One region of the Kineococcus deserti genome, then DNA from elsewhere that is predicted to be linked to it. Evidence: riboswitches for the same ligand, from Rfam matches in the RefSeq annotation. Region 1 holds a riboswitch; each other region holds the start of a gene.
The links. Region 1 has a riboswitch for thiamine pyrophosphate ahead of ACRYR2_RS14095 (YkoF family thiamine/hydroxymethylpyrimidine-binding protein). Riboswitches for the same ligand answer to the same signal wherever they lie in the genome.

Region 1 (3,258 bases):
GGTGCCTTGGCAGCGGGCTTGGCGCCACCCCGAGAGCCTCCGGTCGCCACCTTGCTGGCCCCTCCCCTACCGCTGGTCGTGCGCGTGTTCGTCCGGGTGGCCATGCGATCACGGTACCCGGGCGCGACTGCTCCGACCGGGCGAGCACCCAGCCGGATCTCAGCCTGCCCCGGGGCCGGGCGGGGACCGCGGGCGACACGCCGGGACCCGGCCGCCAGACTGTCGGCCGTGACCTCCGGACGAGTGGTGCCCTCGGGCCGCCTGGTGGGTGTCGACCTGGCCCGGGCCGTCGCCGTCGTCGGGATGATGTCGATCCACGTGCTGCCCGGCGAGGAGGTCGGAGGGTTCGCCGGCGCCCTGTACTCCGTCTCCCACGGCCGGGCGTCGGGGTTGTTCGCCGTCCTGGCCGGCCTCTCCCTGGGCCTGGCCACCCGCCGCGGCGGCGACGCCCGCGCCGCCGCCCGCACCGGCGTCCTGGTCCGCGGCCTGCTCATCGCCCTGCTCGGGCTGGTCCTCGTCGACGCCGGCAGCCGGGTCGCCATCATCCTGGCCTACTACGGCGTCGCCTTCGTCGTCGTGCTGCCCTTCCTGTGGTGGCCGGCCCGCCGCCTGGCCGTCCTGGCCGGCGCCTGGCTCGTGCTGGCGCCGCTGCTGTCCTTCGCCGTGCGCGGCGCCTCCGGTCTGGACGCGCAGTACGAGCAGCCGACCCTGGGCTGGCTGGCCCGCCCCGGTGACCTGCTGGAGACGCTGGCGCTGACCGGGTACTACCCCGTCGTCGGCTGGGCCGGCTACCTGCTGCTGGGGCTGGCGGTCTCCAAGGTCGACCTGCGCGAGAGCACCGTCGCGATGCGGGTCGCCGGCGCCGGGGCGCTCGCCGCCGGCTCCTCCTGGATCGTCAGCGGTCTGCTGCTCGGGCCGGGCGGTGGCCGCGCCGCGCTCACCGGGCGCTTCGGGGCCTCCGCCCTGGACGCGCAGGACTACTACGGCACCGTCCCGACGGACTCGCGGTGGTGGCTGGCCGTGGTGGAACCGCACTCGGGCACACCGCCGGACCTGCTGCACACCGCCGGCACGGCGCTCGCGGTCGTCGGGGTGTGCTGCCTGCTGCCCTCGACGCTGACCCGGTTCCTCCACCCGGTCGCGGCGTTCGGCAGCATGCCGCTGACCCTCTACACCGCCCACGTGCTCGCGCTGGCCGCGTGGCCGCGGGAGACCACGACGCTGCTGGCCGTGCACGTGCTCCTGGGGATGCTGTTCGCCACCACCTGGCGGCTCGCCGTCGGCCGCGGGCCGCTGGAGCAGGTCGTGGGCCGGGCCGCCGCTGCGGCGGGTGCTAGGGTCCCGCGCAGCACGGGAGTCCGGTGAGCCGGGCTGAGAGGGAGTTCTCGAACTCCGACCGTTGAACCTGATCTGGATCATGCCAGCGCAGGGAGCGACCAGCACGGTTCCACCGTGCCCTCTCCGGAACCCCGCTCGTGCCCGCTGGACACGAGGACGGACGACGTGACGGGAACTCCCCTGCTCGACGACCGCGCGCGCCTGCGCGCCGACCCGCTGGCCTTCGGCGTGGGCGCCCGCGTCACCGTCGCGGTGATGGCCGACCGCTACGCCGACGTCATCCTCGGCGCCGTGCGCGGCGCCGACGCCACGGGGCTGGTGCTGGACACCGGCGACGTCAGCACCTACGCCGGAGGGTCGGAGGCGGACCTGCTGCGCTGGCTCACCGACCTGTCCGCGGCCGTCGCGGCCTCGGGTGAGCACGCCGCGATCGCGGTGCACCTGTCGCGCGGCTGCCCCGGGGAGGCGGTGTGCGAACTGCCCGGCGGCGCCGGTCCGCGCAGCACGGACGTTCCCGCCGGTCGCGAGACGGGGACCTTCGCGTCGGCGGAGTGGGCGCTGTACCCGCTGGCCGACCAGGTCACGGCCGGGGTCGAACCCGACCACATGCGCGACATCCACGCCGCCATCGACTTCGCGCGCGGCAACGGGACGTTCCGGAAGTCCGAGCACTTCGTGACGCGCCTGGAGGGTGACCTCGGCCGCGTCCTGGAAACCGTGCTGGCCGGGTGGACGATGGTCGGCCGCAGCGTCCAGCACGTCACCAGCCACCTGACGATCTCGGTGAACAGCCCCAGCCACCGCGGGGCGCGGCCGTGAGGCGACTGGAACTGCGGGACGTCGTCCTGCTGGTGGTGCTCGGCGTCGTCTTCGGGTTCCTGTACTGGGCGCTGGTGCAGGGCTGGAACGTCCTGGCCGTCGCGATGGGACCGGCCGGTGACCTGGCCCAGCACGTGCTGCTGGGCGGCTGGCTCATCGTGGCTCCCCTGGCTGTGGCGGTGGTCCGCCGCCCCGGCGTGGGGATCCTGGCCGAGGTCATCGCCTCGGTCGTGGAGGTGGTGTTCCTCGGCTCGGCGGTCGGTCCGATCCTGCTGGTGGCCGCGGCGCTGCAGGGTCTGGGCAGCGAACTGCCCTTCGCGCTGACCCGCTACCGCCGGTTCGGCTGGGGGGTGTTCGCGCTGTCGGGGATCTGCGGCGCGGCGCTGGTGTTCTTCTTCTCGGCCGTGCGCTTCGGCTGGTTCGGCCAGGACATCCTCGCCCTGCGGTTCGGCCTGCAGGTCGTCTCGGGCCTGCTGCTGGGCGGCTTGCTGGCGAGGGTCCTCGTCGAGGCGCTGCGCCGAACCGGGGTCGTGGACAACTTCGGCATCGTCCGCGACGGCCTGGCCGCGCAGCCCGCCCTGGTGCGGCGTGAACGGTGACGGTGCTCCACGCGCGGAACCTGGAGTCGGTGTTCCCCACCGGCGACGGCGTCGGCCCGGTCGACCTGGACCTGCGGGCCGGTGAGGCCCTGCTCGTGCTGGGCCCGTCGGGAGCAGGCAAGTCCACCGTCCTGCGGTTGCTGAACGGTGCGGTGCCGCAGGCGGTCCACGCCCAGGTGACCGGTTCGGTGCAGGTGGCGGGGCGAGCCGTCGGCGAGCACCGCGTCGCCGACCTCGCCGACGTCGTCGGCGTCGTCCACCAGGATCCCGAGTCCGGCGTCTGCCTGCCCGAGGTCGACGACGAGGTGGCGTTCGCCCTGGAGAACCTCGGGGTGGACCCCGCCGCGATGCAGGACCGCTCGGCCGCGGCGCTGGCCCGGGCCGGCGCGACCCACCTGCGGGGCCGGTCGACGACGGGGCTGTCCGGCGGGGAACTGCAGCGGGTGGCCCTGGCCGCGGCCACGGTCGCCGGTCCCGCGCTGCTGCTGCTCGACGAGCCGAC
Region 2 (3,258 bases), on a different contig from region 1:
ATCTGCTCGGCGACGAACCGCGCCGGAACCGGGTGGACGGCGCGGACCCCGCGGGTGTTCTGCGCGGTCAGCGCCGTGATCGCGCTGGTCCCGAACACGCCGTGGGCGGCGAACGTCTTCAGGTCCGCCTGGATCCCCGCTCCCCCGCCGGAGTCGCTGCCGGCGACGGTGAGGGCGGTGGGGGCGGGGCTCACGCCCCCTCCCACTGCCGGCGCAGTTCCCGGGCGGCCCGTTCGGGGTCGTCGGCGGTGCAGATCTGCGAGACGACGCAGATCCCGCTGATGCCGGTGCCGCGCAGGGTGTCCAGGTTGTCGGGGTGGATCCCCCCGATCGCGACGCACGGGACGGGCGCCGCGGCCACGACGGCCCGCACCCCGTCGGCGCCCAGTTCGGCCGCGGCGTCGGGTTTCGTCGCGGTGTCGCGGACCGGGCCGACGCCGAGGTAGTCCACGACGGCCGGGTCGACGGCCGCGGCCTGTTCCGGTGTGGAGACCGACAACCCCAGCAGCAGGTCGGGGGCGATCCGTCGCACGTCGGCGGCCGGCAGGTCGGACTGCCCCAGGTGCACCCCGTCGACGCCCGCGACGAGGGCGACGTCGACGGCGTCGTTGACGAACAGCGGAACCCCGGTGCCGCGCAACGCCTCCTGGACGGCCAGGACGAGGGCGAGCCGGTCGCGGTCGGCGCCGTGCTTGGCGCGGACCTGCACGGCGTCGACCCCGCCGGCGACGGCGGCGCGGACCACCGCGGCCACCCCGCGCGGGCCGCACTGCTCGGTGTCGGTGACCAGGTACAGGGCGGGCTCGAAGCGGCCCCTCACGCGAACCGTCCCGTGTCGGATCCGAGGTCCGGCGCGTCGACGGCGTCGAGCTCGTCGATCCAGGCGGTGGCGAACGAGCCGGGCCGTGCGGCACGGCGGGCCGCGCGTTCGGCGGCCAGGGCGACGTGGGCGTGGGCGGTGGCCGCGGCGAGCAGCGGGTCGGCCTCCACCCCGGCGCAGGCCGCGACGAGGGCACCCAGGGAGCACCCCGCCCCCGTCGTGCGGGTCAGCAGGACGTGCCCGCCGCGGACGCGGACCGTGCGGTCGCCGTGGACGACGACGTCGACCGCCCCGGAGACCGCGACGGCGCCGCCGGTGCGGCGGCTGAGGTCGCGAGCAGCCTCGACCGCCTCCTCCGCACCGGCCGTGGAGTCGACGCCGCGACCGCCCGCTCCGGCGCCGGCCAGCGCCAGGACCTCCGAGGCGTTGCCGCGCACGACGGTCGGGGCGAACTGCAGCAGGTCCCGCGCGACGCCCGTGCGGAACGCGAGCCCGCCGACGGCGACGGGGTCCAGCACCCACGGCGTCCCGCTGCGCTGCGCCGCCTCCGCGGCCAGCGCCATGGCCCGGGCGCGGACCTCGTCGAGGGTTCCCACGTTCACCAGCACCGCCGAGGCGACGGCGGCGAACTGCGCGCTCTCGGGCACGTTGTCGACCATCGCCGGGGCCGCCCCGGCCGCCAGCAGGACGTTCGCGGTGATCGTCTGCACGACGGAGTTGGTGAGGCACTGCACGAGCGGGGCGCGCTCGACGAGCGCGGCCCGGACCCGGGCCACGTCCTGCGGGCTCACCTCGGCCACTTCAACGGCTGCCATGCCGCGACATCCCTTCGTCAGCATTACCTGCGTCAGGTTCGACGGGTGTGATCTCAGCTGCGCGATCCGCACGCAGCACCCCGTGTCGCCGGGAACCGTACACCGGCGCCGTTTGAGAAGACGCCGCCGGGGTAACCAGCAGTCATGAGCCTGAACCTCTCGGGAGCCGACCTCTCGGTCCACCCGCGGACCACGGCTGGACAACACCTGTCGCTCATCGCCGGGGTCCTGCTGATCGTCCTGGGCGTGGCCGGCTTCGCCGTCAGCGGCTTCTCGAACTGGACGGGCGGAACCCTGGAGCAGCAGGTCATCGGGTTCGCCGTGAACCCGCTGAGCAGCGCGATGCACGTCGTCCTGGGGGTGCTGGGCCTGCTCGGGCGCACCGGCGCCCGCCGAGCGCGCTGGTACGGCATCGTCCTGTTCCTGGCCGGCGCCGGCCTCTTCGCCTACGCCGCGCTCGACGGTGGCGCACCGCTGAACCTGAACTGGCCCATCAGCACGCTGCACGCGGTGTTCGCCTGCCTGGGCCTGCTCATCGCGTTCGTGCCGGTGCGCACCGGCCGCCGCCGTTCCACCGCGGAACTGGACTGAGCGCCCAGTTCCGCGGGCCGGACCGGCCCCGGGCTACTCGCCGCCCTCGCGGACGCCCGCCCACAGGTCGACCCCGGAGTCGACGGCGAACTCGTCGATCGCCGTGAGTTCGTCCTCGGAGAACTCCAGGTTCGCCACCGCGGCGACGTTGTCCTCCACCTGCTGCACCGAACTGGCCCCGATGAGGGTCGTGGTGATCCGCCGGTCGCGCAGGGTCCACGCCAGCGCCAGCTGCGCCAGGCTCTGCCCGCGACCGGCCGCGATCTCCTGCAGGCCACGGATCCGGCGCAGCGTCTCGTCGTTCAGGATGCGCGGGTCCAGCGACTTGCCCTGCGCCGCACGGGAGTCGGCCGGAACGCCGTCCAGGTAGCGGTTCGTCAGCAAACCCTGCGCCAGCGCGGTGAACGGGATGCAGCCCACGCCCTCCTCGGCCAGGACGTCCAGCAGCCCGGACTCGATCCACCGGTTGAACATCGAGTACGAGGGCTGGTGGATCAGCAGCGGCGTGCCGAGGTCACGCAGGATCCGCGCGGCCTGCAGCGTGCGCTCGGGGCCGTAGGAGGAGATCCCGACGTACAGCGCCTTGCCGGAACGGACGATGGAGTCCAGCGCCCCCATCGTCTCCTCGAGCGGGGTGTCGGGGTCCGGACGGTGGTGGTAGAAGATGTCCACGTACTCCAGGCCCATGCGCTGCAGCGACTGGTCCAGCGAGGCGGTGAGGTACTTGCGCGAGCCCCGGTCCCCGTACGGGCCGGGCCACATGTCCCAGCCGGCCTTGGAGGAGATGACCAGTTCGTCGCGGTAGGGCTTGAAGTCCTCGCGGAACAACCGGCCGAAGTTCGTCTCGGCCGCCCCGTAGGGGGGTCCGTAGTTGTTCGCCAGGTCGAAGTGGGTGATCCCCAGGTCGAAGGCGCGACGGGCGATGTCACGCTGGGTCTGGAACGGCTTGTCGTCGCCGAAGTTGTGCCAGAACCCCAGCGACAGCGCGGGCAGGTCGACGCCGCTGCGGCCGCAGCGGCGGAAGGGCATGGA
Region 3 (3,258 bases), on a different contig from region 1:
TTTCGTCCCGCTGCTCGGCGAACCCGCCGTCACCGGCGACACCGTGCACATCACCGGCGACGAGGTCCTGACGTGGGACCAGATCGCCCGGACGCTGGGTGCGGCCGCCGGGGTTCCCGATCCGCAGCTCGTGCACGTTCCCAGCGACGTCATCGCGCGGGAGGCGCCCGACCGCGGGCCGGGTCTGCTGGGGGACAAGGCGCACTCGGTGGTCTTCGACAACACCAAGCTCAAGCGGCTCGTGCCGGGGTTCGCGGCGACGACGAGCTTCGCGGCAGGCGCCCGGGAGATCGTCGCCCACCACGACGCCACCCCGGACCTGCGGGTCGTCGACCCCGATGTCGACGCCCGCCAGGACCGGCTGGTGGAGCGGTTCGGCTGATCAGCCCTTGAAGGCGTCCTTGACGTGCTCGCCGCGCTGCTTGAGGTCGGCGGCCGCCTGGTCCTTCTGACCCTCGCGGCGCAGCTCCTCGTCGTCCTTGGCGCCGCCGGCGGCTTCCTTCGCCCGGCCCGCGACGTCCTGCGCGGCGTTCTTGATCTTGTCCGATGCGCTCACGGTTCCTCCTCCTCGAACACCGGGGAGGTGGCGGACGAAGATCCGTCGATGCCCGTCCCCGGATGCGGTCCCACTGCAGCACCGCTGCAGCGGGACCGCATCCGGAAGGGATCAGGCGTTGGCCTTGGCGCCGCCGTCGTCGCCCGGCCCGAGGCCGGGCGGCAGTTCACCGAAGCTCTTGCGGTACCAGGCGGCGGCCTGACGTTCGACGATCAGCCGGGTCAGCCCGATGATGGCGCCGGAGGCCAGCGCCCAGACGATCGCTTCCCTCCACGCCACGTCGGGGTCCTCCGGGTTGTCCGGCGGCGGGGACTTGGTCACCGCGACCCAGGCCTTCTTCGTGACGCGGCTCGCGATCGCGGTCGCGAGGATGCCGGCTCCGGGGCCGACGAACTTCCAGACGAACGAGCTCATGGGTCCGAACCCTGCCCTACAGCAGGTCCAGGAGCCAGCCCAGGACCGGCGTCAGCGCGGCGGCGCTGCCGGCGAGGACGGCGACCACGACGATCAGCGTCATCAGCTTGACCGCCCGGGACGGGCCGCCGTCGGGACCTCGCATCATCCGCAGCACCACCACATTGTGCTGTGCGGGGGGAGCGCGAGCGCCCAGCAGGGGTAGGGTCGGGGCACACGACAGGGGAGCGCCGTGGGGCGCTGAGAGTGCGGGCATCCGCAGACCCTCGAACCTGATCCGGTTCACACCGGCGTAGGGAGTCGGGCCGTCTCGACCCGTGGCCACCGCGGCCGCGGGTCCCCCTCCTGCTCCAGGAGGACACCGTGAGCACCACCGTCAGCCGTTCCCGCGGAGCCACCCGCTGGCGCACCGTCGACCTCGTCACCGCCGCCGTCCTCGGCGTCGCCTTCGGCGTCGTGTTCTGGGGGTGGGGCGTCCTCTACGCCGTCCTGACCCCGTTCTTCGTCACCGTGCCGTTCCTGCAGAGCCTGCTCAGCGGCGTCTGGCTGCTGCCCGCCGTCGTGGCCGCGCTGATCGTGCGCCGTCCGGGCGCCGCGCTGCTGGCCGAGATGGTCGCCGCCACCGTCGAAGCCCTGCTGGGCAGCCACTGGGGCTTCGGCGTCCTGGTCTCCGGCGCGATCCAGGGGATCGGCGTCGAACTGGCCGTCGCCCTGTTCGCCTGGCGCCGGTTCGGCCCGGCCGTCGCCGTCCTCGGCGGGGTGCTCGCCGCGGTGCTGGAGGGCGTCTACGAGCTCTTCGCCTACTACGCGGGGGCGTGGACGCCGGGGTTCCAGGTCCTCTACGTCGCCTGCTTCGCCGTCTCCGGCGCCCTCGTGGCCGGACTCGGCGGCTGGGCCCTGGTCCGCGGCCTGGCCCGCACCGGCGCGCTGTCCGCGTTCCCCGCCGGTCGCGACCGTGCCTGACCTCGCGCTGCGAGGACTCAGCGTCGTCACCGGGGGCCGCACCCTCGTGCGCGACGTCGACCTCGACGTCGCGGCGGGGGAACGGGTGCTGCTCACCGGGCCCAGCGGCGCCGGCAAGTCCACCGTCCTGCGGGCGCTGGCGGGTCTGCTGGAGGACCACCTCGAGGCCACCGGCGACGTGCGCCTCGACGGCCGCGCCCCCGTACCGGGGCAGATCGGCCTGCTCGTGCAGGACCCGCTCGACGCGGTCGTCGCCGAGGCGGCCGGCCGCGACACCGCCTTCGGCCCGGAGAACTCCGGCCTCGACCGCGTCCGCACCTGGCAGCTCGTGGCCCGCGCCCACGCCGCCGCCCGGTACTCCGCCGGGCGGGACCGCGAGGTCGTGACGCTGTCCGGGGGCGAACGCCAGCGGCTGGCGCTGGCCGGAACGCTGGCCGCCGACCCGGCCGTCCTGCTGCTGGACGAACCGACGTCCATGCTCGACGCCCCCACCGCGGCCGCCGTCCGCGCGGCCGTCCTGGACGCCGCCCGCGGCCGCTCCCTCGTCGTCGTCGACCACGACCTGGCCGGCTGGGGCGCCCACGTCGACCGCGTCGTCGTCCTCGGCCGGGACGGCCGGGTCGCCGCCGACGGCCCCGCCGACCGGGTGCTGGTGCCGGGCAGCGCGACCGAGGGCCTGTGGCTGCCGGGCGTGCCGGACCCGCAGCCGCTGCCGGTACCCGCCGGGCTCCTCGCCCCGCAGTGGCGAGTCGACGGCGACCTGTTGCAGGGCGAGGGGATGGGTCTCGTCCGTCGGCGGCGTGGGCTGCGGCCGCGGCCCCCGGCCACGGTCCTGCGCGCCGTCGACGTGACCGTCCGCGCGGGCCGCGTGACACCCGTGACCGGCGACAGCGGCGCGGGCAAGTCCAGCCTGCTGGCGGTGCTGGCCGGACTGGCGCGGCCCACCAGCGGACGGCTCCTCGCGGCCGCCGGGCTCGCCGCCGACGGCCGCCGCGAACCGCACCGCTGGCGCTCGCGGGACCTGGCCGCCCGCACCGGCTGGGTCCCGCAGTTCCCCGAGCACACGTTCCTCGCGCACACCGTGCGCGAGGAGGCCGCCGCGACGGCCGCCGTCCTGGGGCGCGACACCGACCGGGCCGGGCGGCTGCTCGAGCTGCTCGGCCTGGCCGACCGCGCCGAGGTCAACCCGTTCCAGCTCTCCGGCGGGGAGCAGCGACGGCTGGCGCTCGCGGGCGCCCTGGCCGCCGGGCCGGCGGTCGTGCTCGCCGACGAACCCACCGTCGGGCAGGACCGCGGTACGTGGGCCGTCGTGGCCGGGCTGCTGC

Region 2: linked by a shared signal. The riboswitch ahead of thiM (hydroxyethylthiazole kinase) and the one ahead of ACRYR2_RS14095 (YkoF family thiamine/hydroxymethylpyrimidine-binding protein) in region 1 are both predicted to bind thiamine pyrophosphate.
Region 3: linked by a shared signal. The riboswitch ahead of ACRYR2_RS21360 (ECF transporter S component) and the one ahead of ACRYR2_RS14095 (YkoF family thiamine/hydroxymethylpyrimidine-binding protein) in region 1 are both predicted to bind thiamine pyrophosphate.

The regions. Positions count from the first base shown of each region.
Region 1 is NZ_JBJLSI010000017.1:18,038-21,295, forward strand. Features, by position in the region: gene ACRYR2_RS14085 (FtsK/SpoIIIE family DNA translocase) at 1-104, opposite strand, end outside; gene ACRYR2_RS14090 (heparan-alpha-glucosaminide N-acetyltransferase domain-containing protein) at 229-1,365, shown strand; TPP riboswitch at 1,341-1,449, shown strand; gene ACRYR2_RS14095 (YkoF family thiamine/hydroxymethylpyrimidine-binding protein) at 1,504-2,157, shown strand; gene ACRYR2_RS14100 (ECF transporter S component) at 2,154-2,756, shown strand; gene ACRYR2_RS14105 (ABC transporter ATP-binding protein) at 2,759-3,258, shown strand, end outside.
Region 2 is NZ_JBJLSI010000007.1:156,202-159,459, forward strand. Features, by position in the region: gene thiD (bifunctional hydroxymethylpyrimidine kinase/phosphomethylpyrimidine kinase) at 1-194, opposite strand, end outside; gene thiE (thiamine phosphate synthase) at 191-820, opposite strand; gene thiM (hydroxyethylthiazole kinase) at 817-1,635, opposite strand; TPP riboswitch at 1,628-1,728, opposite strand; gene ACRYR2_RS08205 (DUF4383 domain-containing protein) at 1,780-2,226, shown strand; gene mgrA (L-glyceraldehyde 3-phosphate reductase) at 2,260-3,258, opposite strand, start outside.
Region 3 is NZ_JBJLSI010000037.1:24,052-27,309, reverse strand. Features, by position in the region: gene ACRYR2_RS21380 (SDR family oxidoreductase) at 1-382, shown strand, start outside; gene ACRYR2_RS21375 (CsbD family protein) at 383-556, opposite strand; gene ACRYR2_RS21370 (DUF4235 domain-containing protein) at 668-970, opposite strand; gene ACRYR2_RS21365 (hypothetical protein) at 987-1,118, opposite strand; TPP riboswitch at 1,182-1,286, shown strand; gene ACRYR2_RS21360 (ECF transporter S component) at 1,334-1,933, shown strand; gene ACRYR2_RS21355 (ATP-binding cassette domain-containing protein) at 1,926-3,258, shown strand, end outside.